3 regions of the Pseudomonas sp. c313 genome follow, and region 3 is predicted to be linked to each of the others. Evidence: riboswitches for the same ligand, from Rfam matches in the RefSeq annotation. Region 3 holds a riboswitch; each other region holds the start of a gene.

What was found. Region 3 has a riboswitch for cobalamin ahead of ACZRKZ_RS16405 (TonB-dependent receptor plug domain-containing protein). Riboswitches for the same ligand answer to the same signal wherever they lie in the genome.
Region 1: linked by a shared signal. The riboswitch ahead of ACZRKZ_RS05170 (CbtB domain-containing protein) and the one ahead of ACZRKZ_RS16405 (TonB-dependent receptor plug domain-containing protein) in region 3 are both predicted to bind cobalamin.
Region 2: linked by a shared signal. The riboswitch ahead of cobO (cob(I)yrinic acid a,c-diamide adenosyltransferase) and the one ahead of ACZRKZ_RS16405 (TonB-dependent receptor plug domain-containing protein) in region 3 are both predicted to bind cobalamin.

The regions. Positions count from the first base shown of each region.
Region 1 covers NZ_JBUZRD010000002.1:55,407-62,534, forward strand. Annotated here, with positions in the region: gene ACZRKZ_RS05145 (fatty acid cis/trans isomerase) at 1-739, shown strand, start outside; gene nfuA (Fe-S biogenesis protein NfuA) at 833-1,417, shown strand; gene cobM (precorrin-4 C(11)-methyltransferase) at 2,332-3,078, opposite strand; gene ACZRKZ_RS05160 (cobalamin biosynthesis protein) at 3,161-3,574, opposite strand; gene ACZRKZ_RS05165 (CbtA family protein) at 3,571-4,275, opposite strand; gene ACZRKZ_RS05170 (CbtB domain-containing protein) at 4,287-4,475, opposite strand; cobalamin riboswitch at 4,572-4,796, opposite strand; cobalamin riboswitch at 4,839-5,040, shown strand; gene cobW (cobalamin biosynthesis protein CobW) at 5,140-6,201, shown strand; gene cobN (cobaltochelatase subunit CobN) at 6,205-7,128, shown strand, end outside.
Region 2 covers NZ_JBUZRD010000003.1:770,649-777,776, reverse strand. Annotated here, with positions in the region: gene bluB (5,6-dimethylbenzimidazole synthase) at 1-213, opposite strand, end outside; gene ACZRKZ_RS13135 (cobyrinate a,c-diamide synthase) at 210-1,550, opposite strand; gene cobO (cob(I)yrinic acid a,c-diamide adenosyltransferase) at 1,547-2,158, opposite strand; cobalamin riboswitch at 2,237-2,473, opposite strand; gene ACZRKZ_RS13125 (PQQ-dependent sugar dehydrogenase) at 2,573-3,886, shown strand; gene ACZRKZ_RS13120 (C40 family peptidase) at 3,965-4,498, opposite strand; gene ACZRKZ_RS13115 (C40 family peptidase) at 4,643-5,287, opposite strand; gene hda (DnaA regulatory inactivator Hda) at 5,502-6,206, opposite strand; gene ACZRKZ_RS13105 (AI-2E family transporter) at 6,437-7,128, opposite strand, start outside.
Region 3 covers NZ_JBUZRD010000005.1:26,256-33,383, forward strand. Annotated here, with positions in the region: gene ACZRKZ_RS16390 (transporter substrate-binding domain-containing protein) at 1-1,233, shown strand, start outside; gene ACZRKZ_RS16395 (ABC transporter substrate-binding protein) at 1,262-2,200, opposite strand; gene ACZRKZ_RS16400 ((2Fe-2S) ferredoxin domain-containing protein) at 2,197-2,562, opposite strand; gene ACZRKZ_RS16405 (TonB-dependent receptor plug domain-containing protein) at 2,562-4,514, opposite strand; cobalamin riboswitch at 4,608-4,812, opposite strand; gene ACZRKZ_RS16410 (histidine phosphatase family protein) at 4,932-5,489, shown strand; gene cobF (precorrin-6A synthase (deacetylating)) at 5,546-6,301, shown strand; gene ACZRKZ_RS16420 (alpha/beta hydrolase) at 6,313-7,044, shown strand; gene ACZRKZ_RS16425 (DcrB/PsbP domain-containing protein) at 7,071-7,128, opposite strand, start outside.

The sequences.
Region 1 (7,128 bases), on a different contig from region 3:
CGCCGAGCAGAACTTCCTGCGCTTGATGCCAGCCGACTCCCGGGACGGATTTCTCGATGACTGGTACCAGAACAGCGGCAAGGTCAAGCTGTGGCTGGACTATGAGGCCATCGATAATGACAAGCCCAGCGGGCTGAAGCTGGATGAGAAGGACCCCAAGCGCGATTTCGCCAACCAGTTGCTTGCCCGTTATGGCGACCTCAATGCCAGCCCTGACCCGATCAACCGCTGCATCGGTGCGTACTGTTCGCGGCCCGCAATTGATCCGGCGTTGCGAGACGTCGAGCAGGCGTTGAGTCGCCTGACCTCCCGACCTGCGGCGGGCCTCAAGGTGATCGAGCAACTGCCTGAAGCGACGATGTTGCGCATCGAGACCCGTAGCGGCAAGCGCGAGGTCTACAGCCTGTTACGCAATCGCGCCCATAGCAACGTAGCGTTCATGCTCGGTGAGGCCTATCGCTATCAGCCTGGTCTGGACACCCTGACCATTTATCCTGGCGTGCTCAGCAGCTATCCGAACTTCATCTTCAATATTGCTGCCGAAGACGTGCCTGAGTTCGTCGAAGACATGGAATACGCCAAGGACGCCAAGCGGTTTGAGAGAATCGTCGACCGCTGGGGTGTGCGTCGCAGTCATCCGCAGTTCTGGCTGTATTTCCACGATTTGTCGCAGTACATCCGTGAAACCACGCCGATGGAAGAGGGCGTATTGGACATGAATCGCTATGAAAACCTTTGATTACGGCGCGTTTTCTTTTCCGACAAAAATACTAGGACTTTGTGCCTCCGCAATGATTGGCGTAAACTGCCGGCAAGCCTGTGAGGATTTTCCATGACTGCCATAACCATTACTGACGCCGCCCACGATTACCTGGCTGATCTGCTGTCCAAGCAGAACACTCCAGGTATTGGTATCCGTGTCTTTATCACCCAGCCTGGCACCCAGTACGCAGAGACGTGCATTGCCTACTGCAAGCCGGGGGAAGAGAAACCCGAAGATACCGCCCTGGGGCTCAAGAGCTTCACCGCGTACATCGACGCCTTCAGCGAAGCCTTTCTTGACGATGCCGTGGTTGACTACGCCACCGATCGCATGGGCGGCCAGTTGACCATTAAAGCGCCTAACGCCAAGGTGCCGAGCGTCAACGCCGACAGCCCGGTCAACGAGCGTATCAACTATTACCTGCAAACCGAGATCAACCCTGGGTTGGCCAGCCACGGCGGCCAAGTCAGCCTGATCGACGTAGTGGATGACGGTATTGCCGTGTTGAAATTCGGCGGCGGTTGCCAGGGCTGTGGCCAGGCGGACGTGACCTTGCGCGAAGGCATCGAGCGCACCTTGCTTGAGCGGGTTCCCGAGCTCAAGGGTGTACGTGATGTGACTGACCACACGCAGAAAGAAAACGCCTACTACTAAGGTGTTCGCTGCGAGCATGAAAAACGGCGCCCCGTGAGCGCCGTTTTTTTATGAGCTTAATTCAATGGGTTATATGGGTTTTGTAATAATTAGGGTTAAGTGTGGGGGCAGGTTTGAGTACATATCCGTTGCTGCGGTAATGGCGACTTAGGGTTATGCCCTTACGGCGTGTCACTTTGCAAAAGCGGCAAAGTAACCAAATGTATGGTCAGCCCCACCACTTGGTGCCTCGCCTAGGCTCGGCGTACCCTCACCGTGGGTCGCCGCGCTGGGCCATCCCTGGCCCAGCGCGGCTAAACCGGCGTCCTGCCGGTTTACCCACTGCGCAACACCTGCGTTCGGCCTCTGGTTTTATGGGCAGGCAGATCAAGAGCCATCCGTTTTTCTGTAGGAGCGAGGGGGACGCCTAGTTCTTGCTCGCGAAGAACCTGAGGGCACCGCGGTGATTCAGGGAGCCAGCGTCATCGTTAACGACCATCGCGAGCAAGCTCGCTCCTACAGGTGGCAGTGGGTCCGCTCTTGCTTTTCACCACTCAGGTCGGCTACCAGGCCGCCGTGCTTTTGCTTTTGCTTTTGATCTAAGGCGCCCCGTTAACCACGATGGCTGAACGCAGGCATTGATCCGTGGGTAAACCGGCAGGACGCCGGTTTAGCCGCGCTGGGCCAAGGATGGCCCATCGCGGCGGCCCACGGAGCAATGCCGGAGTGAAGGCATGCCGAGCCTAGGCGAGGCACCAAGTGGTGGGGCAAGAGCCTTTTGGTTACTTTTGGGCTCTTTTCAAAAGTGACACGCCGTAAGGGCGTAACCCTAAGCCGCCCTGACTAAAATAACGGATATGTACCCAACCCAACCCAACCCAACCCAACCCAACCCAACCCAACCCACAGGGTTTTGCATTAGCATCCGGGAATACTCAAGGCCGATATAAGTGCGCATGACCTGCGCGATACAACGATGACTCGCTGAAACCGTCACTGGCCAACACCCGGCCCACCACAATCAACGCCGTCCGCCTGAACCCCTTGGCCGCTACCTTTTCGGCAATATCCGCCAACGTACCGATAACCCAATCCTGATCTGGCCAGGTTGCACGATGCACCACGGCAATCGGGCAGTCGGGGCCGTAGTGAGGCAGCAGTTCAGCGACGATCTTCTCCAGATGATTGACCCCCAGATGAATCGCCATAGTCGTACCGTGGCTGGCCAGACTACTAAATGACTCTCCCGCCGGCATCGCAGTTTTATCGGCATAGCGGGTCAGGATCACGCTCTGGGCGATATCCGGCAGGGTCAGTTCAGCCTCCAGCAGCGCCGCACAGGCGGCCACGGCTGTCACGCCCGGAATGATCTGGAAGGGAATGCCCAGCTCCCGCAGCCAGCGAATCTGCTCGCCAATCGCACCATACAAGCTAGGGTCGCCGGAATGCACCCGTGCCACGTCCTGGCCGTTTTCGTGGGCGGCCTTGATCAAACCGATGATCTGCTCAAGGTGTAGTTCGGCGCTGTTGATCACCTGTTCGGCCTGATGACCTTCCAGCACGGCGGCCGGTACCAGCGAGCCCGCATAAATGATCACCGGGCAGCTGCGAATCAGCCGCTGGCCCTTGACGGTAATCAGTTCGGGATCGCCGGGGCCCGCACCGATGAAAAAGACGGTCATGACGGTTTCCTATGCAAAAAAACAAGCGTGCAAGGCTTCAGATGAAGATTGCTCATGATCAAGGCTGGCGATTATCGAGATTTTAGCCGCAACTGGCTAACGCAAAGGTGGCCTGGGCGTTTTTCTGACGAGTGATCAGCAGCCTCGCCGACCCCTGGGCCAAGTGTTCAGCCAAGGCCAGGGCGGCACTTTCGGCAACGCCATGGCAGCCCGTATGGGCGAAGGCGATAGCCGACTTGTGGCTCAGCCGGGGTTCATACAATACCAATTGCCCGGCACTGAAAAACTGCAGCGGCAGGTTCAAGGCCTTGGCCAATGCCAACAGCCCTGGTTCATCCTGTTTGAGATCAATACTGGCCAGTGCAGTGATGCGTTGGCGATCGATGCCGCCCTCGTCGAGGGCCTTGTTGAACAGGGCAAGCAGGGTGTCAGTGTCGCAGCCACGCTGGCAACCCAGGCCGACCACCAGGGTCGGCGCTGTGTTGTCAGTGGTCATGCCGAGTATTGATCGTCACGGTTACGGCGAAACAGCCAGGCGCTGATCAGGCCCAGGGCCAGCCAGAAGGCAACGTTGGTCAATTGCGAGGCAATCTTGAACTGCGCTTCCAGCGCTTCAGGAGCCAGCATTGAATGGGCTTCCGGTTGCGGCGCGCCAATCACATGGGGCACCGCCAGGATTGCCACGCCCAACACTTTCAGCAGCCAGTTGCGACCGAACACGATCAACGCAATACCGGCGGCAGTGGAACCGGCCGTGCCGATCCACCAGATTTGCCGTTGCGCCAGGTCAGCCGCAGCAGTGCCCGGCAGTTCCGGTGGCAGGCCAAGGGTTGGCGCGAGGACGAAGGTTGCATAACCCGCCAGGCCCCACAGCAGGCCTTGAGCGGTGCGGGTTGGCGCACGCAAGGTGTAGAGGCCGGCCAGCATCAGCGCGAAGCCGACCGCGACCACCAGGTTGCCGCCCGTGGTGGACAGTACGCGCTGCCAGCCGTTTTCCGGCTCCCAGGCTTCGGCGTCGTGGCTGTGAGCGGCAGCGGTGCCGTTGGCATGCTCATGCACCTGGGTAGCCGCGGGGGCGTTTTCGAAGGTTTCCGCCTGGAGAATCAGCGGCGCGACCCAGAAGCTTTGCAGCAGGGTCAGCAACAGGGCAGCCAACAGGCCAGTGAAACCTGCGGTTTGGGCAATTCGCTTGATCATGTTGGCAGGTCTCAATGGCACGGGAACGCGGCGCTGTGGCGGGTATCGTGGGCGGCGTTGTGCACGGCCTCAATATGGGAGAAACCGGCGAAATACACCAGGCACGCGCCCAGAATCGACGCACCGATGGCGGCGGTCAGGCGTTGGCTCAAGGTGGCGGTGTTGCTTGCGGTATGCGAGGTGCTGCTGATGATCGACATGGCACGTCCCTTTCGAGTGTCAGGGTGAAACGAGCGCATGAAAACCCTGCGAGCCAGGCACGCAGAGTTCTGAACAGCGCCCGCCCACCGCGGGTTTGTTATTTGATTGATCGGGCCGGTCTCCGGGCTTGCGAGGGGGCTCTTGAAAAGAGTCGACCTAAAAGCATCGCCTTCCCATGCCATCTCGGCACAGTGGATCTGATGCTTCGCTCGCTTACCGTTGCGGGGGCAGCACCGGACTGGTCATGGCTTGAGTCAAGCACATGATTTACCGGTTTCCCGTTTCACCCTGTGAAGGGCACCCGAAACAAGATGTGTAGGAGAGCATGGGTGAGGGATGGTAGTCAAATTGACCGAGCCCCTGTAGCCTTGCGCCTTCGAGGTTCTTCGGCCCAGGTCGAAGCTAAGAAGGGAACGCGGTTGATGCCGCGGCTGCCCCCGCAACTGTAAAGGGTTGATCTGACTGCCACGCCACTGCCTGAACAAGGCGGGAAGGCGCAGCCAGCGCCAGTCGCAAGACCGGCAAGCCCCAAGCCAGGAGACCTGCCTCGCTACGATTCTCAACTTTCAACCGGGCGGGGTGATCCGGTGGCGAAATGGGCTTCTGCGCGCCGCCGCAGGGCCAATCGTCCCGTCTGCCCGCCACCTTGCCAAAGGGCATCCGATGAAAACACTGGCCAAACTCCCCGTCACCATCGTTACCGGCTTTCTCGGTTCGGGTAAAACCACCTTGTTGCGCCATATGCTCGACAACGCTCAGGGCCGCCGCATCGCCGTGATCGTTAACGAATTCGGCGAGCTGGGCATTGACGGTGAAATTCTCAAACAGTGCTCCATCGGTTGCACCGAAGAAGAAGCCAACGGCCGCGTGTATGAACTGGCCAACGGTTGCCTGTGCTGCACCGTCCAGGAAGAGTTCTTCCCGGTAATGCGCGAGCTGGTAGCCCGTCGCGGCGACCTCGACCACATTCTCATTGAGACCTCGGGCCTGGCCCTGCCAAAACCGTTGGTCCAGGCCTTCCAATGGCCGGAAATTCGCAGCGCCTGCACCGTTGATGCGGTGATCACCGTGGTCGACAGCCCGGCCGTGGCTGCTGGCACCTTCGCTGCGTTCCCGGATCAGGTGGATGCCCAGCGCAAACTTGACCCGAATCTGGACCACGAATCGCCGCTGCACGAGCTGTTCGCCGACCAACTGGCCAGCGCCGACCTGGTGATCCTCAACAAATCCGACCTCATCAGCGCCGAAGACCTGGCCCGCGTGCGCCTGGAAGTGGCTGAAGAGTTGCCGCCAGCGGTGAAGATCATCGAAGCCAGCAGCGGTCGCGTGCCATTGGACGTGTTGATTGGCCTGGGCGCCGGTTCCGAAGAACACATCGACAGCCGCCACAGCCATCACGATCATCATCACGAAGGTGAAGACGACCACGACCATGACGCCTTCGACTCGATTTCCATCGAGCTGCCACAAGCCGACGAAAGCCTGCTGCTCGATGCCTTGACCCAACTGGTGGTCCAGCACGGCATCCTGCGGGTCAAGGGCTTCGCCGCAGTCCCCAACAAGCCAATGCGCCTGCTGATCCAGGGCGTGGGCACCCGTTTCGACAAGCACTTCGACCGCGCCTGGCGCGCCGATGAGCCGCGCGCCACACATCTGGTGCTGATCGGCCAGGAACTGGACGCCACCTTGCTCGAAGCGCAATTGCGCGCTGCCCTCAGCGTTTAAGCCATGCACCTGCTCAGGACCCAGCCCGGCGGTTTCGTCTCGGATGACAACATTGCCGACCTTGGACAAACCCCCGCCGAACTGGTGATCCTGTGCAGCGGCGACTCCAGCCTGGCGCTGCTGGCCGAAGCTGCCCAGCAGTTGCCCGAGGATTACCCGAGCCTGCGCCTGGCCAACCCGATGCAGGTGCAGAACCACGCCTCGGTCGACCTGTATGTCGATGAGGTGCTGCGCCACGCCAAGGTCATCCTGATTTCACTGCATGGTGGGATCGGTTATTGGCGTTACGGTATCGAGCGTTTGGTGCAGTTGGCCGAGCGCGGTGTGCAACTGATTTTGGTGCCGGGTGACGACCGTCCAGACCCGGAACTCAGCGGCCTGAGTACCGTCAGCGCGCAAGAGCGCGATCGGCTCTGGCACTTCCTGCGCCAGGGCGGCTTGGGCAATGCGCTGGATTTCTATCGCTGCCTGGCCAACGGGTATCTGGGGCGCGACTATGGCTGGTCCGAGCCGCAAATCCTGCCGCGTACGGCGATCTATCATCCCCATAAAGCCAACGCGTGCCTGAGTGATTGGCAGGCCGACTGGCAGCCCGATCTTCCCGTGGCAGCAGTGCTGTTCTACCGCTCCCATTTGCAGGCAGCCAATACCGGCTTTATCGATGTGTTCTGCCAGCGCCTGCAGGCAGCGGGGTTGAACCCATTGCCCATGGCTGTGGCCAGTTTGAAAGAGCCCGGCTGCCTGACGGTGGTCGAGGACTTGCTGGATGAGGTGCAGGCTTCGGTGATTCTCAATACCACCGGTTTCGCCCAATCCAGCCCCGAAGCGCCGCACTTGCGACCGTTTCGCCGCAATATCCCGGTGATCCAGGCCATTTGCGCCCAGGACAACGAACCCGCCTGGCAGGCCAGCGAGCAAGGCCTTGGC
Region 2 (7,128 bases), on a different contig from region 3:
CTGAATCTTGCCCCGCAGGTCGCGGTCGCTGATGCGGATGAAACGCCACGGCTGCATCAGGCCGACGCTGGGCGCCTGGTGGGCGGCTTGCAGCAAACGGTGAAGCAGCTCGGGAGCGACAGTGCCGCCGCTGAAGTGGCGCATGTCGCGGCGTTCGGCGATGGCCCGGTAGACGGCTTCGCGGTCGGCCTGGGGGAAGGTGTTGTCGGTCATGGCCTCATTGCGGGCAAGCCCGCTCCCACATTGGCTTGGGTGTCTGGCACAAATAACGCTGCAATCGCTGTCGGGTTGGACGGGAAATAAAAGTGCACATAAGAGGCGGTCATCCGGCCCTGCCGATAAACCGCCTCGGCGCCGCGTCCGCCGTTGGGGCTCAGGCCCCGGGCAATCGGCTGCCATTGGGTACTGGTCAGGGAATGATGGTAGGTGTGGCCGCGCAGAACGCCTTCGGGCAAATCGACACTTTGCAGCGCCAGGGCGGCCAGGCGCTTTTGCATCACAGCATCGCCCTGAAGCAGTCCGAGTAACTCGGCGCGGGTGCCATCGACATCGGTGAGCGAGTCCAGCAAATACAGCATGCCGCCGCATTCGGCCAACAAGGGCTTGCCGGCGCCATGGTGGGCGCGGATGGCGGTCAGCATCGAAGTGTTTTGCGACAACGCCAGGTGATGCAGTTCCGGATAACCACCGGGCAGGTACAGGCTGTCAGCTTCTGGCAGTTCACAATCATGAATCGGCGAGAAGAAGCGCAACTCGGCGCCCATCGCTCGCAACAAGTCGAGGCTGGCGCCGTAGGTAAAGGCAAAGGCTTCGTCACGGGCAACGGCAATCCGTACACCGGCCAGCAACGGTTCGGCCTCTATCGGCTCAGGCGCGGCGAACTCTACCGGCGGCGGCAGCGCTACCTCGCAACTGCTACCCAACGCTTGCGCGGCGGCATCCAGGCGCAGATCCAGGTCATTCAATTCGCTGGCTTGCACCAGCCCAAGATGACGACTCGGCAGCTCGATACCGGTCTCCCGCGACAATGCGCCGTACCAGCGCAGGCCTTCGGTAAGGCTACCCTCCAGCAACTGCGCATGACGCAGGGTGCCGACGCGATTGGCCAGCACCCCGGCGAACGGCAGATCAGGCTGGTAACGGGCGAGCCCCAAGGCCAAAGCGCCAAAAGTCTGGGCCATCGCCGTGCCGTCGATTACCGCCAGCACCGGCACGCCAAAATGCCGCGCCAGGTCAGCGCTGGACGGCGTGCCGTCGAACAGGCCCATGACGCCTTCGATCAAAATCAGGTCGGCCTCCCCCGCCGCGTCCCACAACAGCCGCCGACTTTCCTGCTCGCCGACCATCCACATGTCCAATTGATAGACCGGCGCACCGCTGGCGCGCTCGTGGATCATCGGGTCGAGAAAGTCCGGGCCGCACTTGAACACGCGGACCTTGCGCCCGAGATTGCGGTGCAAGCGGGCCAGTGCGGCGGTGACGGTGGTTTTGCCCTGGCCTGACGCCGGCGCGGCGATCAAGACTGCAGGGCAGTGACGGGACTGCTTCAAAGTTCAATGCCCTTCTGTGCCTTGATACCGGCCTGGAACGCGTGTTTGAGCACGCCCATTTCAGTAACGGTGTCGGCCATTTCAATCAGTTCCGGCTTGGCGCCGCGGCCGGTGACCAGTACATGCTGCATCGGCGGGCGGGCTTGCAGGTCGCTGAGGACCTGGTCCAGGTCGAGGTAGCCGTGCTTGAGGGCGATGTTCAACTCATCCAGCACCACCAGACCGATGGACGGATCGCGCAGCATTTCCTGGGACACCACCCAGGCGGCTTCGGCCGCGGCGATGTCGCGCTGGCGGTCCTGGGTTTCCCAGGTAAAGCCTTCGCCCATCACATGGAAACGCACTTGCTCGGGGAAGCGGCGGAAAAACAGCTCTTCACCGGTGCTGTTGCGGCCCTTGATAAACTGCACCACACCACACTGCATGCCGTGGCCCATGGCCCGGGCCAGCATGCCAAAGGCTGAACTGCTCTTGCCTTTGCCATTGCCGGTGAGCACCAGCAGCAATCCGCATTCGTTCGGTGAATTGGCAATGCGCTCATCGATCACCGCTTTTTTGCGCAGCATGCGCGCCAGGTGGCGTTCGTCACGATCGGGGGATTCAGTCATGGCAGCTCTCCGTTGGGGCTGGACAAAAACGGCGGGCAGGAAAAGAGAAAGCAAACAGCCAAGCATCGCCCACCGTGATGCTGTTGGATGAATCAGGCCGGTCTCCGGGCTCATGAGTGGCGTTGCGCGCCGAGGGTGCGCCTTCCCATATCGCGGGGCGATACAGTGGCGAAAGCACCGTCTTGACTCATTTACCGTTGCGGGGGCAGCGCCGGGATCGTGGCTTCACTGTGTACAAGTGCGCTCACTCACCGGTTTCCCTGTTTCACTCTGTTGACGCACACGCCACAGAGCACCTGAAACAAGCGGCGAAGGTTAGTGGGTTGGGGGTGGAGCGTCAATTAAAGCTGGCGGCGCACTTGAACCATCGCAGCGCGTCGTGCCTCTATGACTACAGGTATTGAGGAGAAAAATATGCATAAGACCCGACTCGCCTTACTCATCATCGTCGCTGGCACCCTGGCCGCTTGCGGTGATAGTTCCACCTTGCAAGTGTCCGACGGCACCGGCCCCTCGCCCAAGCTGCCGGAGCCGAACAAAACCCTGATCCCCACCGTGAATATCGCCCCGGCGATTGGTTGGCCGGACGGCGTCAAGCCCACTGCGGCGGCCGGCACCCAGGTGGCAGCGTTCGCCGAAGGCCTGGATCACCCGCGCTGGCTGTACGTACTGCCCAATGGTGATGTGCTGGTGGCGGAAACCAACGCACCGCCCAAGCCGGACGATTCCAGGGGCATTCGCGGCTGGGTGATGGGCAAGGTCATGGGCCGAGCCGGCGCTGGCGTGCCGAGCCCGAACCGCATCACCCTGCTGCGGGACGCCGACCACGATGGCGTCGCTGAAACCCGCACGGTGTTCCTGGAAAACCTCAACTCGCCGTTCGGCATGACCCTGGTGGGCAACGACCTGTACGTCGCTGACTCGGACAAGCTGTTGCGCTTCCCCTATCAGTCAGGCGAAACCTCCATCAAGGAGGCTGGCACCAAGGTCGTCGACCTGCCGGGTGGCCCTCTGAACCATCACTGGACCAAAAACGTGGTGGCCAGCAAAGATGGCAACAAGCTGTACGTCAGCGTCGGCTCCAACAGCAACGTCGCGGAAAACGGCCTGGAAGCGGAGCAAGGTCGGGCGGCGATTTGGGAAGTAGACCGCGCCACCGGCCAGCACCGCATCTTCGCATCTGGCCTGCGCAACCCCAACGGCATGGCCTGGGAGCCGCAAAGCGGCAAACTGTGGACGGCGGTCAACGAACGGGATGAAATCGGTAGCGACCTGGTGCCGGACTACATCACCTCGGTCAAGGATGGCGGCTTCTATGGCTGGCCGTTCAGCTACTACGGCCAGCACGTCGATGTGCGCGTGACCCCACAAGACCCAGACCTGGTGGCCAAGGCCATTGCACCGGACTATGCGGTCGGCCCGCACACTGCATCACTGGGCCTGACCTTTGCCGAGGGCAGCAAGTTGCCAGCACCGTTCAGTAACGGCGCGTTTATCGGCCAGCATGGCTCGTGGAATCGCAAGCCTCACAGTGGTTACAAAGTGATCTTTGTACCGTTTGAAGCGGGCAAGCCGAAAGGGCAACCGGTGGATGTACTGACCGGGTTCCTCAACAGCGATGAGAAAGCCATGGGCCGGCCAGTGGGCGTGGTGATCGATCAGCAGGGGGATTTGCTGGTGGCCGATGATGTGGGGAATAAAGTGTGGCGGGTGTCAGCGACTAAATAACCTGCTAACAAGCCTCAAGCTGCAAGTGGCCGTTAGGCGCCTTCTTGCAGCTTATAGCTTGAAGCTTGTAGCTGCTTCTTAGGGATTACGCGCCAGATGTTCCGGCGGCAATACGCGCTTGGCGCTCAGGTAGGCATTCTGCCAATACGCCTTGGATAGCGTGTCCAGCTTCACCGTACCGCCCGTTTGCGGGGCATGCACAAAGCGCCCTTCGCCCACATAGATTCCCGCGTGGCTGACCTGCGAGCCACCATTGGTGGCAAAAAAGAGTAGGTCGCCGGTTTGCAGGGCATCTTCACTCACATCCTGGGCACGCATCACGATCAGTTCGCGGGTGGTGCGTGGCAAGGAGATACCGGCAGCGTCACGGTAGACAAAACCAATCAGGCCGCTGCAATCAAACCCCGAGTCCGGCGTATTGCCGCCCCAGCGATAAGGCGTGCCGACCAGACCCAACGCACGAAAAAGCACGTCTTCGGCAGCCGGAGAAAAGGTTTGGGTGGAATAGTTGAACACCGGCTTGGGCTTGACGGCCACGGGAGGTGGACGACTTGCGCAGGCGCTGAGCAGCGCGGCGCAAATGACAAGAATTAGGCGGGCCGAGGTCGACATGGGCAGAACGATCCTGATCTGGATGCGGCTTTCGTTACCGAAGGCTGAAAACCAGACCGCGCAAGCAAAGCTCGCGCGATCAGTTCACAACAATATCCAAGGATTCTAGCGCTTACACGTCAAACTTCAAGTATCACTTTAACTTTACTTGCGGGAGGTAACGGTAGTCGGGGCCATGGCCAGGGCGCGCTTGGCTTCGATAAAGGTCTTGCTCCAGTAACTATCGCCCAACTTATCGACCCGAACGCCACCGCTACGACGGCTGCTGGAGTGGATAAATTGGTCATCGCCCAGGTAAATACCGGCGTGACTGACGCGACCACGACCATTGGTACTAAAGAAAAGCAGATCACCAGGCTTGAGGTTGTTGCGAGCGACCAACGGTGCATCAACGTTGATCATTTCACGAGTGGAACGCGGCAGCTTCATGCCGGCCTCTTCGCGAAACAGGTAACCGATGAAACCGCTGCAATCGAAACCGGCTTCAGAGGTACCGCCGAAACGGTAACGGGTGCCGACCAAGGACAGACCGCGCTCGAGGATGCTGTCGGCCAGAACTGGAAGCTGATAAGGCTTGCTGTCGGAAAACTCAGCCAGTTCTTTTTCTGTCGCTACTTCTTCTGAATAGACAGCTTCCTGATAAGCAGTGGAAGACTGCGCAGCGACAAATTTTTGTTGATTGTGTTGTTGAGGCTTTTGCTGCTCAGCCACCTGTTGAGGGTGGGTGGCGCAACCAAACAACAGGGTAACGAGTGCGAGAGGCACGAGGGGTGCGAAGCGATTTAGCATGGGCACGACCGTGGCTGGATGTGTAAAGAAGCCGAGACTATGCCTTCTATCATATCGATTTGCAAATTCAATCGTGATCCATGTGACTTCTTGTTTGGGCCATGACATCTAAGCCCTTAAACCCCTACAAGACCCTTTTGCGTGGCCAAACAGGCTAAAACGCAGGATTTCTGGCGCCTGCAAAATGCCAAGAGCCCCTATTTTAAAGGGCTGGCTACCAGCCGAGGGTTTCTTTCAGGAAAGGAATAGTCAGCTTGCGCTGGGCCTGCAAAGAGGCTTGATCGAGGCGTTCGAGCAATTCGAACAGAGCACTCATGCTGCGGGTGCCACGGGTGAGGATAAAGTGCCCGACTTCATCGGTAAGGTGCAGGCCCCGACGGGACGCACGCAATTGCAGGGCGCGCAGCTTGTCTTCATCAGACAGTGGGCGCATCTGGAAAATCAGTGCCAGGGTCAGGCGAGACTTGAGATCCGCCAGCTTCACCGGCAACTCCCGAGGCGAGGTGGACGCAGCAATCAGCAAGCGCCGCCCGCTGTCACGCAAGCGGTTGAACAGATGAAACAGCGCCTCTTCCCAATCCGCCCGCCCCGCAACTGCTTGCAGGTCATCCAGGCAAACCAGTTCGTATTGTTCAAGGTTGTCGAGGATTTCGGTGCCCCGATCTAGTAACTCGGCCAAAGGCAGGTACACCGCCGGTTCGCCCATCTGCTCAAAACGCAGGCAAGCGGCCTGCAACAAGTGGGTACGTCCCACGCCGTCCTTGCCCCAGAGGTAAATCAGGCTTTCGGTCCACCCGGCGTCGGCTTCGCAAAGCCGCTCGACATAGCCGAGTGCAGCGGCATTGGCGCCTGGGTAGTAATTGATAAAGGTAGCGTCGTCACGCAGACGCACACCTAGGGGCAGCTGAATCGGTTTCATGCTGACTGAACGGTTCCAATCGGACCGTTAGTGGCCTCTGTGAAAAGTGTGCAAAGTTTATACCCGTGACGCCGGGTGCACAATGCAGCAGACCACAAGCAAAATCAAAGGTTTGCGTTAACGTGCTGGATTTCATAGAGATTATTTGACGCCACGGCCACTGGCCTGGGGAGCAACTACGACAAACCCGGCACTGAGCCGGGTTTGTGAGGGCGCGCTGAACCTCGACCTTATAGATTGGGCTCGTCGACACCGGTGTAGACATCTGAATCCTTGTACAGGTCGTGCACATGGCGCACCAGTACCATGATCACTGCCGCCACTGGCAATGCCAGCAGGATGCCGGTAAAGCCAAACAGTTCACCGCCCGCCAGGATCGCAAAGATCACCGCCACCGGGTGTAGACCGATCCGATCCCCCACCAGCAATGGCGTCAGCACCATGCCTTCCAGCGCCTGGCCCACCATGAATACCGCGACAATCCCCAGCATCGGGTAGAAGTCACCGCCAAACTGGAACAGCCCGGCCACCAGCGCCGCACCAATGCCAATGACAAACCCCATGTACGGCACAATCGCCGCGAGGCCAGCAATCAGGCCGATCAACAGGCCCAGTTCCAGACCGATTGCCATCAGCCCCGCCGCATAGATAATCCCCAGGGCCAACATCACCAGCAACTGACCACGAACGAACGCGCCGAGCACTTCATGGCACTCTCCTGCCAGGGAGACGATGCGCTCCTCACGGCTACGCGGCAACAGGCTGCGGATCTTCGCCATCATCAGGTCCCAGTCCCGCAGCAGGTAGAACGCCACCACCGGGATCAACACCAGATTGGTCAACCAGCCGATCAGCGCCAGGCTGGAAGCCGTCGCCTGACTGAGGACAATCCCGACAATATCGGTGGTCTGCCCCATGTGCT
Region 3 (7,128 bases):
TTCGAGGGCCTGGCGCGGGCCAAAGGCTTGTCGCTGCAGGTGGAGCTAGATCCGCTGATTGATCGTCCTGTGCTGATTGACCCGCAGCGTTTCAAACAGGTGGTATCCAACCTCTTGAGCAACGCCATCAAGTTCACCAGCAGCGGCCAGGTTCGGCTCAGTGCCCAGGGGGCGCCGGCCGTTGCCAGCGGTTACTTGAGCCTGAAGTTATGGGTGGAGGACACGGGGATTGGCATCAGCGCCGACGACCAGGCGCGGCTGTTCAACCCCTTTGTTCAGGGCCGCAACACCGAACAGGCGGCCCGCAGCGGTTCTGGCCTGGGACTGGTGATCAGCCGCAGCCTGTGCGAGATGATGGGCGGTCAACTACAACTGAGCAGTGTCGTTGGGCAGGGCACGCGGGTCGACGTGACGTTATCGTTGGCAGCTACTGTTTCACCGCCCACCCCGGCGGTATCGGCTACCCCGCAAACATCTGCGGCCCATGTATTGAATATTCTGGTGGTGGACGACTATCCCGCCAACCGCTTGCTGCTCGCCCGACAACTGAGCTTTCTCGGGCATAGGATCAGTACCGCCGAGGACGGTATTCAGGGCCTTGAGCGCTGGCAAGAGGAGTGCTTTGATGGCGTCATCACCGATTGCAACATGCCGTTTAAAAATGGCTACGAGTTGGCGCGGGATATTCGCAGGCAAGAGCAGGCCAAAGGTCTGGCCCCCTGTTTGTTATTGGGCTTTACCGCCAACGCTCAGCCTGAGGAAGTGGACCTGTGCCTGCAGGCCGGAATGGACGGTTGCCTGTTTAAACCCTCCGGCCTTGAGGACCTGCGCGCGGCGCTGGCTTCACGTACCGGGATGCCCTCGGTTGCCGAGCCCTTTGAGCCCGAGCCGCTAGCGAATATTGATTTGAGCCACCTGGTAAAGTTGACAGGCGCTGACACCCAGGCGCTTAAAGAGCTGCTGGCCCCATTGCTCGACAGTTTGCAGGTGGACCACGGGTTACTGCCGCAACTGCTGCGCACGCAGGATTTCCCCAGGTTGCATGACCTGGCCCACAGGGCCAAGGGCGGTGCTCGTATGGTCAACGCGCAGGCATTGACGCGCTGCTGTGAGGTATTGGAGAAGGCCTGTGAACAGCAGGATCGTGAGGCACTGGCGCCTGCGGTTGAAGGTGTATCTGAGGCTATCGACCACCTGCTTCACACTCTATTGACCTATTGCAATCAGCATTGACTGGTATGCGAACCTGGTTTTCAGTCGTTCAGAGAGTTGGGGATAACTCCTGGCGCATGTCCCTGAACTGCCGCGCCAGTCCCAGCACCACATTGGCGCTGCCAACCGTGGGTACCAGGTGGGTAAACGGGATATCGATCATGCGGTTTTCCCGAACCGCCCGCAGGCGCGACAACACTGGGTCTGTGGTCAGCAATTGGCGCTTGCGGCTGGCGGGGGACCACAGGGCATCGGCCAGCAGGATTACGTCCGGGTCGCTCATTAACAAGGTTTCACTGTTCACCGTCACCCGGTATTGGTTGATCCCGGCAAACAGATTACGCGCCCCGGCGGCGGCCAACAGGGCCGTGACGAAACCGCGCCGGCCTTCGCTGTCCAGGCCGTTAACTTCGCTGTCCAGGTAGAACACTGACAACGGTTTGCCAGGCCCGATCAACGCCTGGGCGCTGGCCAGGTCGGCGTCCATGGCGTCGCTCAGTACCTGGGCCCTTTGCTGTTTATGCAACAGGGCGCCGAGGGTCTGCAGGTCGTTGCGGATATGTTCGAAAAAATCCAGCGAGTGCCCGTCGCACGCCGACTCCAGCAGGTACGACGCCGCACCATTGCCGGCAAGGCCTGTGCGGGAGGTGACGCCATTGCCGAACGCGCTGGCGAAACCACCGACCACCAGATCGGGTTTTTGCGCGTACAACACTTCACTGGACGGGTACCTGCGAGCAATCACCGGCACGCCGAAATACTTACCGTGCGGGTTCGCCGTACCGTTGTCGTCCAGGTACGCCACACCCACCAGCGCCGGGCCTGCGTCCAACGCCAGCAGCATATCGGCGGCGTGCTGGTTGAGGGCCACGATACGCGATAGCGGCAAGTGGGGCAGGGGCCAGGCCTGGCCACAGTTGCGGTAACCATCGGCCAGGGAAGGCATCACCCAGAGCAGTGCACTCAGCAGCCACCACGTGCGCTTCATGGGCGCTCCTTGATCAGCAAGTCGTCGACGATCTCACCGCCCACCAGATGCACATCAACCAGGCGCAGCACGTCCGCTTCATTGCGCACGTGATACCAGCATGTGTCCGGGTATACCGTCAGCACCGGCCCCAGGTTACAGGGGAACTGGCAGTGAGTACGGGTCAGCAATACGCCGTCCGGCGTCTCGATGCGCTCGTGCTTAAGCAACCGCCGGCGCAGCGTTTTCCACAACTGCAAGGCCCCGCGCTTGACACAGCGCGGGCCGGTACACAAGAACACATGGTGGGCGTGCCTGGGTATGTGTGACCAGTCCGGGTGCGTCTCCACCTCGTCGTGAACACTGGGCTCAGTCTCGGTCATCAAAAGCGATACGTATAACGCACCTCCGAGGTAAACGGCCGACCGAGGTTGTCGACGTTGCTGGAGCGGCTGGTGACGTAGTCGCGGTCGAACAGGTTTTCCACCAACAGGCTCAGGCGATGCTGGTGCGCGCTATCCAGGTAACGATAGGCGTCGGCGTCCACCACCGAGTAGTGGCCATATTCGACTTTTTTCGAGCTAATAACATCGCGAATATAACGGATCGCACCTCCGGCCCCCCACAGTTTACTTTCCGATTCATAGCCAATGCGCGAACGGGCGAAGAAGCCTGGGATGTCATTGATAGTGACACCCGTGCGGGACTCGGTGAGGTTGCGGGTCATGTCTGCCTGCACGCTCCATTGATTGTTGAGTTGCAGCTTGGCATCCGCCTCGAAGCCGCGCATCTGAACCTGGCCCTGGACGTTGACCCACTGGATGTCGTCCATGCTGATCAGGTCGGTGATCTTGCGTCGGAACACCGTGGCGCTGGCGCTGAACTCGCGGCCCAGCAGGCTGCCCTTGTAGTCGATACCCAACTCGGCGTTGCGGCTTTTTTCCGGTTTGAGGTTGCGATTGCCCTTTTCGTCATCCTCGTTGGCGAACAGTTGCTCGGCATTGGGCAGTTTGTAGGCGCTGCCGTATTGGCCGCGCAATTGCCAGTTGTCGGTGAGGTCGTAGAGCGAGGTGAGCATGCCGACGGTGGCGCTGTCGCCACCGTCGATAGCTTCGTGACGAATGCCGATGCTGGGGTGCCAGTCGGGCAGGGCGTCGATCTTCGGCCGTAACTGGGTGTAGAGCGCGTGAGCTTGGGCCTTGTTGTTGTCGATGATCAGCACATCATCCTGGCCCTTGAACCATTGGTTATCGGAGCCGAACACCAGCACGTGGCCACCTTGCAACTCGGCCTTGCCTTCGGTTTGCACACCCCAGTCGGTAAAGCCCCAATAGTCGTTGTGGTTGCGCACCCAGCTGCCGCCGTTGGTTGTGTTGTTGACCCGCGAGTATCGCGTGTCCCAGTCATTGATATGCCCTTTGACGAAGTAACTCAGACGTTCGTTGATGCTTTGCTCGAAGGTCGCCGTGGCGATCTGTTGCACCCGGTCATTGGTGGTCTTGCGATTGTTGGTGGCCCTGGCGAAATCCAGGTTGGCATCGGCGTATTGGTAAAACAGTTCCAGCCGTGAATCGTCGCCAAAGGACTGGATCGCCTTGGCGCCGAAGGTGGTGACTTCGTAGGAGCGTTTCTTGTCGGTGACGTTGCTCATGTCGCTGTTGCGAAACGGCTGGTAGCCCTCGGAGATGTTGTGGCTGACGTAGGCCAGCAGGCCCAGGTCGCCGAAACCGTTGCTGAAAATCCGCTCGGTGCGGGCATCGCCGGTAGTCCCGCCGAAGGTGTCGACTCCCAGATTCACCTCACCGGAGGCGTCACGCGTCTGCGGGCTGCGGGTGACGATATTGATCACGCCCGCCACCGCCTGGGTGCCAAACAGCAAGCTTTGCCCGCCCTTGAGCACTTCGATGCGCTCCACGGCGTTGGCCGGCAAGGTGTCCAGGTACAGGCCGCCGTACAGGCGATTGTTCAGGCGTACGCCGTCCAGCAGGATCAAGGTGTCGTCATTGCGCCCACCCAGCAACGAGTAGGTGCCGTAGTCGAACGGGCCGTTTTTTGGCGCTATGTAGAAGCCGGGAATGAACATCTGCATGGCGCGGGTGATGTCGGCGCTGGGGCCGGCGCGTTCGATCTGTTCGCGAGTGACGATCTCGACCTTGCTGCCGTATTGCGCCATGTCGGCGACGGTAGTGGACTCTACCGAGGGGGCGGAAACGATCTGCTGCTTGAGTTCAAGGGCGTTGCCATCGGCGAGCAGCAGGGGGCTGAACAGGCAACCCAGGAGCAGGGTCGGGGTAGTCGCATAGGCGCGTTGAAAACAGGAGCATTGAAAAATCATAGTCTTCTCGAAAAGTTTCTTTCGCAGAAGCACGCAGGAGAAGGTACCGAGCACACGCCAATACCGGCCCATGCCCGCCCACCGCAGGATTTTGCCAAACAGATACTCCAGGCCGGTCTCCGGGCTCACGCGTCTGGAACCCTTCACCTTCCCATGGCGGTTTGGCCACAGTGGTGTGTCGAAGAGGTCACGCGTATACCGTTGCGGGGGCAGCACCGGACTTGCTCGGATGAGCGTACCGGTTTCCCGTTTCACCCCATGCACGGCGGCATGAGGCACCTGAAACAGGGCAGCATCTGAACATTCGCAAGTCCGCTCGTCAACTTGGCGGGGAAATTTGCGAACAATTGGCTTGTCAGGCAAGGGGCTGGCGCAGTATTGACTGCACACGTGATTCCCACACCAGAGGAGAAGGGGATGCAGGCCACACGTTTGACCCTTGTTTGCCACGCCACGACGCCGTATCAGAAACGCGGTCAATTCCCTATCGACCAGTCTCTGGAGATGGATTGGCGGCAGGTGCCGTTATCGCTGGCCGGGCGTTTCAAGAAAAACCTGCGCCTGCTCTGTGGTCCTGAAGCCCGAACCCGGCAAACGGCAACGTTGTTCGGCAACGGCGCAAAGGTCGATGAAGCCTTGCGCGATGGTGATTTCGGCAGTTGGCAGGGCCAGGACCTCGACGAGGTCGACCGCGACGAGTTGATGACCTGGCTTACCGACAGCACCAGCGCCCCTCATGGTGGCGAGTCGGTGCAACAGGTCTGCAAGCGGGTAGGGCAGTGGATGCAAACCCTCGAAGCTAATCCAGGACACGTGGTGGCGGTGACCCATCCCTTCATCATCCGTGCTGCCTTGCTGCACGTCATGCAATGTCCGATCGCGATGTTCTATCTGATCGACGTGGAGCCGCTGTCATCCACCGAGCTGCGTTTCAACGGTGTCTGGCGCCTGCGCCTGGAAACTCACGCCTCGTAGCCGGAACATGGCAAAATCGCCGCCCCGCATTGAGAACACCTCATGAAGACTTTCCCATGAAGAGCATCCTGATCATCGGCATTGGCGCCGGCAACCCCGACTACATCACCATGCAGGCGGTCAAGGCGCTCAACCGCACCGACGTGTTTTTCCTGATGGACAAGGGCCAGAGCAAGGACAAGCTGATCGACCTGCGTCGGGAAATCTGCGAGACCTATATCACCGATCACGACTACCGCTTTGTCGAGGCTGATTGCCCCGAGCGAGTACGCGGTGAAATCGACTACACCACCGCTGTGCAGGACCTGAATCGCGACAAGCAGCAGACCTTTGAGCGGATGATCAACGAACAAATGGCCGATGGTGAAGTGGGCGCATTCCTGGCGTGGGGCGACCCGGCGCTGTACGACAGCACCATCCGCATCCTCCAGGCAATCCTCGCCACTGGCCGCTGTGAATTCGAGTTCGAAGTCATCCCCGGCATCACCAGCGTCCAGGCCCTGGCGGCCCAGCACAAAGTGCCGCTGAACCGCATCGGCCGGTCCATCGAGATCACCACAGGTCGCCGGTTGGCGGCGGGGCAGGTCAGTGACGCCGATACGTTGGTGGTGATGCTCGATGCAGAGGACTCCTACCGCACCGTGGCGGACAAGGACATGGATATCTATTGGGGCGCCTACCTCGGTACGCCGGACGAGATCCTCATCAGCGGCAAGGTGGCTGAGGTTGCCGATGAAATTGAGCGTGTGCGCAAGGCGGCGCGCCAGGCCAACGGCTGGATCATGGACACTTATTTGCTGCGCAAGCCTTGAGGTTGATCCCCATGTTCAAACTGATCGTCTTGGCGCTGACGTTGTGTGCGGGTGCCGCCCACGGCCAATCTGCCCTGCACACGGATTTGCCGCTGTCGTACCTGGAGCAGACTCAAAGTGATTCACGCAACCAGCCCCTGGTGATTTTTCTCCATGGGTTTGGCAGCAATGAGCAGGACCTTTTCGGTCTCAGGGATGAACTGCCGTCGACCTGGAGCTACCTGTCAGTTCGAGCACCGGGAACGGTGGATGAGGATGGCTATCGCTGGTTTCGCAAGACGCCCGGCAATGGCGACTACGATGGCGAGACCGTCGATTTGCAGAGCAGCGCACGGCTGATCGAGGACTTTGTCGCCCAGGCCACGGCCAAGTATCACACCCAGAGCGACCGAGTATTCCTGGTGGGGTTCAGCCAGGGAGCGATCATGTCGTACGAGGTGGGCTTACGGCAGCCGCAAATGCTGCGGGGGATCGCGGCGTTGAGTGGCAGCGTGTTGCCGGTGCTCAAGGCTCAGCTCAAGACTCAGTTCAAGCCGGATGAGCAACTGGGCAAGCTGGCGATTTTTATCGGCCATGGCACGTTGGACCAAGCGTTGCCGTATGCCTCGGCCACGCGGGCCAATGAGGTGTTGTCGGGCCTGGGGCTGAAACCGGAGTTTCATGGTTATCCGGGCATGACCCATACCATCAGTAATGCCGAAGTGCAGGACCTGAAGAACTGGCTCCAAAAGAGCCTGCCCTAAACAAAGCGATAGCCGTGGAAATCGGCTTACTTGCCGCCCGTAATCTGCTTCACCAACACGCCATGTCCCTTGGCATCATCGGCC